DNA from 3 places in the Chelativorans sp. AA-79 genome. Region 1 is predicted to be linked to each of the others. Evidence: riboswitches for the same ligand, from Rfam matches in the RefSeq annotation. Region 1 holds a riboswitch; each other region holds the start of a gene.
The links. Region 1 has a riboswitch for cobalamin ahead of metE (5-methyltetrahydropteroyltriglutamate--homocysteine S-methyltransferase). Riboswitches for the same ligand answer to the same signal wherever they lie in the genome.

Region 2: linked by a shared signal. The riboswitch ahead of PVE73_RS05400 (ribonucleoside-diphosphate reductase subunit alpha) and the one ahead of metE (5-methyltetrahydropteroyltriglutamate--homocysteine S-methyltransferase) in region 1 are both predicted to bind cobalamin.
Region 3: linked by a shared signal. The riboswitch ahead of PVE73_RS10310 (TonB-dependent receptor) and the one ahead of metE (5-methyltetrahydropteroyltriglutamate--homocysteine S-methyltransferase) in region 1 are both predicted to bind cobalamin.

What each region holds. Positions count from the first base shown of each region.
Region 1 covers NZ_CP120361.1:1,900,405-1,902,664, reverse strand. The annotation lists gene PVE73_RS09195 (LacI family DNA-binding transcriptional regulator) at 1-803, shown strand, start outside; cobalamin riboswitch at 916-1,127, shown strand; gene metE (5-methyltetrahydropteroyltriglutamate--homocysteine S-methyltransferase) at 1,224-2,260, shown strand, end outside.
Region 2 covers NZ_CP120361.1:1,039,249-1,041,508, reverse strand. The annotation lists gene PVE73_RS05400 (ribonucleoside-diphosphate reductase subunit alpha) at 1-982, opposite strand, end outside; cobalamin riboswitch at 1,136-1,338, opposite strand; gene PVE73_RS05395 (BadF/BadG/BcrA/BcrD ATPase family protein) at 1,439-2,260, opposite strand, start outside.
Region 3 covers NZ_CP120361.1:2,136,025-2,138,284, forward strand. The annotation lists gene PVE73_RS10310 (TonB-dependent receptor) at 1-1,157, opposite strand, end outside; cobalamin riboswitch at 1,277-1,478, opposite strand; gene PVE73_RS10315 (ABC transporter substrate-binding protein) at 1,726-2,260, shown strand, end outside.

The sequences.
Region 1 (2,260 bases):
TCAACAGCGAACTGCATCTCCTGATCCAGAACGGCGCCCAATCGGAGGCGGAAAGGCTCGGCTATCGCCTCAACATGCGCTGGACGCACCAGCCTGAAGAGATCGAGGCAGCCGTGCGCGCCTGCAGCGGCGCCGTCCTCGTGGGCCCGCACAGCCCTGAGAGCCTCGCCCGCGCCTACGCACAGGGCAAGCCGATCGTACGGCAGGGTTGGCTCGATCCGCTCGAACAAGCCGACCATGTCGGCGGCACGGACCATGAGGGCGGGGCCGCCGTCGCCAATTATTTGCTGGCGCTCGGCCATCGCTCGATCGCCTATGTGCACGGGGCGCCGGGCTACCGCGGGCGCATCGAACGCTTTTACGGCGTGCGGGAAGTCCTGGAGAAGCATAGCGATGTCGAGTTCCGCGAGATGAAGTTCCACGCGGAGATGCGGTTTACCGAGCATCTGCTCGCCGTCCACGCGGCGGGCTTCCGTCCGACCGCCTTCTTCTGCGCCCATGATGGGCTGGCGCTGACCGTCGTCTCGGAGCTTCTGCGTCTGGGCTACCGCATACCGGAGGATGCATCCGTGGTGGGTTTCGGCGACTATTCCGCCGCCACGCAGATTTCGCCGCAACTGACGACCGTCAAGGTCTACGGTCATCAGATAGGGGCGGCCTCCGTACGCCTGCTCGACGACCGGATCAACGGCCGCATTCCGCCCGACACCGCCGTACGCATGCATATTGCCAACCGCATCGTCGAGCGCGCCTCCTGCGGCCCGAGAAAGATGTCCGAAGCTTCCGTGGCATCGGCCTTGTAGCAGCGGCTGTCACCGATGCCGTCACGGGCGGCGATCGACCTGGGGGACGCATATACTGACGTAAAGATATAAACATCTCTTTATGTCTTATTGACATTTGTCCCTTTTCGTCCGAGAGTGGGGTCGTCATGGTTCTCCGGCCGTCACCCGCGACGGGCTGGAGCTAAGAGGGAAGCCGGTGCGCAAATGCAAGGCCGGAGCTGCCCCCGCAACTGTATGCGGCGAGCCGATGTCCATTCATGTCACTGAGGCATTTGCCCCGGGAAGACGGATTGAGGCGACAACCCGCGAGCCAGGAGACCTGCCATGGCAGATATCGTCCACGGGCGGGGTGTCCCGGTGTGTCGCAGCAATGGCCGCTGCCACGGCCTTTCTTGCAGGCGTCCGCTGCCCCATGCCCCCAACATCTGGGGTAAAGTCATGACTCGATCCACAGTATCCGTTGCAACGATCGGTGTGCCGCGCATAGGCCGCCGCCGTGAACTGAAATTCGCACTCGAATCCTACTGGTCCGGCAAGTCGCCCGCCGAGCATCTGCTGCAAACGGCAAAGGCCCTGCGCAGAGCCAACTGGACCGAGCAGCGAGACCGCGGCGTCACGATAATCCCGTCCAACGACTTTTCCCTCTACGATCATGTGCTCGACACGGCCGTCATGGTCGGGGCTGTCCCGGCGGCCTATGGCTGGACGGGCGGCGAGGTGCCCTTGGACACCTACTTCGCCATGGCACGCGGCAGCCAGGATGGAGCCGCCTCGGGATGCGGTCATCCCGGCCACGAACACGGCGTGACCGCTCTGGAAATGACGAAGTGGTTCGACACCAACTACCACTACATGGTCCCGGAACTTTCGGACGATCAGGTTTTCGCTCTGTCGTCGACCAAGCCGATCGACCATTTCCTCGAAGCGAAGGAGATCGGGGTCCATACAAGGCCCGTGATCCTCGGTCCCGTCACGTTCCTCAAGGTTGCGAAATCGCATGCCGAAGGGTTCAACCCGATCTCGCTTCTGCCGAAGCTGTTGCCCGTCTATCAGGAACTCCTGCGCGAGCTGGCGGCGGCAGGTGTCGATTGGGTGCAAATCGATGAGCCGGCCCTCGTGCTCGACCTCGTTCCCAACGAACGCGACGCGTTCAAATTCGCCTATGACAAGCTTGCCGCAGCCGCACCGGACTTGAAGGTTATGCTCGCGACCTATTTCGGCGCGCTGGGCGACAATCTCGAGACCGCGCTCTCGCTGCCGGTCGCGGGGCTGCATGTCGATCTCGTGCGCGCACCGCAACAGCTCGAGCCGGTCGCAAGCCTGGCGCGCGAGGATCTCGTGCTGTCGCTCGGCGTGATCGACGGGCGCAATGTCTGGCGCGCCGACCTGCCCTCGATCCTCGACCGGCTCGGACCGGCGGTGGCGGATCGGCCGTCGGAGCATATCGAGGTGGCGCCGTCGTGCTCGCTGCTGCA
Region 2 (2,260 bases), 860 kb from region 1:
AAAACTCGATCGCCCTCGCCTCGCGGTCGATCTCGCGCACGGCCAATCCCATGGCCACGCGCATGAAGAAGGCCTGCGGCAGCTCGAAGCGGACCTCGTCCTTGTGCAGGAAGTAGCGGTCATAGAGCGTCTGGAGCCCTAGATATTGGAACTGCAGGTCGCGTTCCGGCTTGAGCGCGGCACTGATCTTCTTCAGGTCGAAGCGGCCGAGCTCGGGGTCGATCATCTCCGCCTCGATACCGGCCGTGATGAAGCCCTCGAAATAGTCGGGATAACGCTTCGCCATCTCGGCTTGGGTCGCCAGGGCGGGCCGGCCTTCCACGAAGGTCAGCGCCTCGCGGCGCAGCTTGTCGAGAAGCAGCCGCGCGCTCACCTGGCTGTAGTTCGGCTCCGTCTCCACCAGCGTGCGCGCCGCGAGGATCGGCGCCAGCGAAAGCTCGTCCAGCGTGATGCCGTCATAGAGATTGCGCCGCGCCTCGGACAGGATCGCCTCGGCTGAGACCGCCTCCAGTCCCTCGCAGGCTTCCGCGACGATTGCAGCGAGCCGCGCCTCGTCGAGCGGCGCCTTGGCACCGTCTTCCAGCGTGACATTCAGGGTGGGCTGCGCGGTTTCAACCGCGCGACTCGCCTGCCGCTCGCGCGCCCGCGCCTCACGATAGAGCACATAGGCGCGGGCGATCTTGTGGTGGCCGCTGCGCATCAGCGCAAGCTCCACCTGATCCTGGATCTCCTCGATATGGAAGGTGCGGCCCGCCTCTCCGCGGCGGGTGAGCGCCGCGACCACCTGATCGGCGAGTTCCTCCACCACCTCGTGCACCCGGCGCGAGCCCGCCGCCGTGGAGCCTTCCACGGCGAGGAAGGCCCTGGTCAGCGCCAGGCTGATCTTGCCCGGATCGAACGGCGTGACCGAACCGTTGCGGCGGATGACGCGATAGGAATGCCTTGAGCCGGGCTCGGCCCTTTCGGACATCTGGAGCGGCATCTCGGCCGTTCCGTTCGAATGGTGAGTGGCAGTCGCCGACATCGAAAAAAACCCCCGTGGAATAGGAAGACGGGATTTTTCGGGATGCAGGCCGGACGGCGGCAGTATGGACTGCCGCAACCAAGCGCACCGCCGGGACACCCCGCCCGTGGACGTTCAAAAGCTCATCACGGCAGGTCTCCTGGCTTGCAGGTCATCGCCGCTGTCAGGCCTTCCCGGAGCCCTCATGGCCCCAGTGGCATTACGCGACAGCAACTCGCTGCTTACAGTTGCGGGGGCAGCGCCGGTCTCGCACCGGCTTCCCTCTTAGCTCTCGACCCGAACGACTCGACAGCACCGTGATGGCAAGATTTAGTAGCTGAGGCGAAGCCGATGTCAACAGGTGGTGTGCCTCAATATTTTTGACGCAGTGTTGTGTTGACCGAAGAAGATAGGAAATCGCGCCTCTCGAGCATTTCACCCCCGCCCGAATTTTTCCACCGCCATCGCTATCGCACCATCGAGGGCGTTCCCCTGCGGCGGGTGGAGCAAGGCCCGGAGTCCCTCACCCAGATAGGGCGCGTAAGGCTGGCCCAGCCCGCCGATCAGGCAGAGCCGGTCGCATCCCTCGGGCATCACGGCCGCAAGCGAGGCTTCTATCCAGCCCACGGCATTGGCGATGATTCGCCCGGCGACCGCATCGCCTTCGGCGGCATGGGCGAAGATATCCGGTGCGAAGGCGCCGATATCTCCCGGGCGGGCGCGTTGGCCAAAAACGACGATCTCGCCTGGATCGCCGCCGAAACGGGCAAGCACCGCCTCCGTCAGGGGCGAGCCGGGAATGATTCGGTCATGCGCAAGCAAGGTGTCTTCCAGAAGCGCCCGGCCCAGCCTCGCGCCGCTCGCCTGGTCACCGAGCAGGAATCCCCAACCACCGACGATGCTGATGGCGCTGCCGGTCTTCGCGCCGAAGATCGATCCGGTGCCGATGATGGCGACCGCCCCGTCATGCCCGCCGAGGGCGCCCCGCACGGCCGCCGTCGCATCCCACTCGACGATGCTTTCTTCAAACGGCAATTGCTGCCGAAGCGCCTCGCCGGCCGTGCCGACATTGACCCCCGCGAGCGCAAGCACGGCCTTGCAGGCCGAAAGCGCCGGCTCCAGCCCGGCCTGATCGAACGCCCGCTCCACCGCCTCCAGGATATGGAGGCGCGTGCCCTCGAGATCGGTCAACACATTGGCGGGGCCGCTTTCTCCGCGGCCGAGCACGCTGCCCGCCAGATCGGCCACCGCCGCCCG
Region 3 (2,260 bases), 240 kb from region 1:
AGATCCTCGACCGGCGTGAGGATCGCCTCCGTCCAGAGGCCGGTCATGTGGAAATCCGCGTCGATCTCCGGGTTGAACGCGCCCTCGGGGAAGGTGGCCTCCTGCTTCTCGTAATCCGCGCCCGCCTGCAGGGTCAGCCATTCGGTCACGTCGAAGGCGCCCTGGTAGTCGATCTTCTTGCGGCGGCCCTCATAGGTGCCGTCGAAGGTGGTGCCGTCGATGGTGCGTTCCAGATCGAAGGCCTGGACCGAGACGGTGTTGCGGAAGCGGCCGTCGAGGAGGTTAAGGTTGAAGCCGGCGCGGCCCGCAAGCTGCTTGCTCACATTCGTCGCCGTCGGATTGTCCGTCGGCGGCACGAAATCGCCGGTGAAGAAATCCGTGAAGCCGGAATCGTCGAACTCCGCCTCGGCGTCGATCAGCAGCGCGGAGCCGAAGACGGAGAAGACGTCGGAGAATGCATGCTCGGCGGCGATATCCAGCGTGATGTTCTCATAGCCATCGCGTTCGGGATTGCCGGCATGCTCCTCCGCCGCGGAGATGCCGTCGGTGCGGAAGCCGGTCGCGTTGAAGGAGAGGCGCGAGTCAGCGTTCGCCGCGCGCAGGCCGTAGGTGCCCCGCGCGGTGCCGAAGGAGCCGCCTTCGCCGGAGATCAGGTGCGTCACGCCCGGCTCGATCTCGCCGAAGGTGGAGAGGCTGACGACGCCCGCGATCGCATCCGAACCGTAGAGCGTGCTCTGGGAGCCGCGCAGCACCTCGATGGAATCGATGCCGCCGGAGAGCAGATACTGGTAGGAGGTCTGGACCTGGGTGTTGGTGGGGTCGGAGATGTCGATCCCGTTATAGAGCGTCTTCACATAGCGCCGGGGGGCGCCGCGGATCGCCAGGCTGGATTCGGTGCCCGGCCCGCCGGGGGAGGTGATCGCCACGCCCGGCACGAGCGTCAGGTAGTCGAGGACGAGCGGCTGCGACTGCTCGGCTATCTCTTCGCTGTCGATGCGGGTGACCGAGGAACCGGTCCTGGAAAGTTCAGTGGGCGCACGATCCGGCGTCACCACGATCTCGCCGAGATCGAGGTCCTGCGCGTCTGCGCCGCCTGAGGCAAGCATGATGGAAAGGGCCGAAACGCCGGCCAGGAATGTCTTCGATGATGCGGTCATGTCGTCCCCTCCGCACATACCCCGGTATGCTGGAGGAACGGCCGTCTTGGCCTGGTCCCCGCCAGCGATGACTGTCCGTCACCACTGCGAAAACCACAGCTCCGGAAGCGTCCCGCATCCGGCAGGTGACGACCCGAGGCAGGTTTCCTGGCTTGCGCTTCACCGGTATCCTCGCCTTCCCAGGCCGCAACGGCCCAGTGGCAAATGAGAAGACCTCGGCGCTCACAGTTGCGGGAGCAGCTACGGTTCAGGCGGAAACCGCCCTTCCATATTCCCTTTTAACCCCGCGTTCCGCGGGGCACCTCAGGCACGAAGCGAGCATTATCAATGCGCCGGCACGCCGTCAATCGGCGCTTGGCGCCGCCTCGAAACGGCCGCGATATTGTCGAAGACGCAGGGTAGCCAAAACGGTATTCTCCCGGCTCAACTTGCTGCACGCCGCCAGGTGCCGGGCAACTGACAGGGTCCCGTCAGGAAAGGCTCTTTGACAAGGCGGCTGTGGTTGCGGAATGTTAGGGATCAGGCCATCCAGACGGCAGTAGATCGGCAACCCGAGGGGAGAGAGCCCATGAAATTCTTCAAGAGCAACAGTGGAGCCGTCCCCGCGCGTATCGAGGCACTCGGCGAGAAGGCCCGGACCGGCCGGATCGACCGCCGCGAATTCCTGGCGCTCGCGAGCACCTTCGGCGCGACCGCTGCCGGCGCCTATGCGATGGCGGGCCTGACCTTGCCCGTCCGGGCGCTGGCGCAGGAGCCGAGGCAAGGCGGCGTGCTCAAGATGGCCATGTGGATCAAGGAACCCAAGGATCCACGCACGGCCGACTGGTCCGAGATCGCCAACGCCATGCGCCAGACGCTGGAGCCGCTCGTCAAATACACCGCCGACTTCACCTTCGAGGGGCGGCTGCTCGAAAGCTGGGAGGTGAACGAGGAGGCGACGGAATACGTGCTTCACGTCCGGCCGGGGGTGACCTGGAACAATGGCGATCCCTTCACGGCCGACGACGTGATCTACAACATCACCCGCTGGTGCGACCAGACGGCCGAAGGCAATTCCATGGCCACGCGGCTGACCTCGCTTATCGAGCCGGGGACCAAGAAGG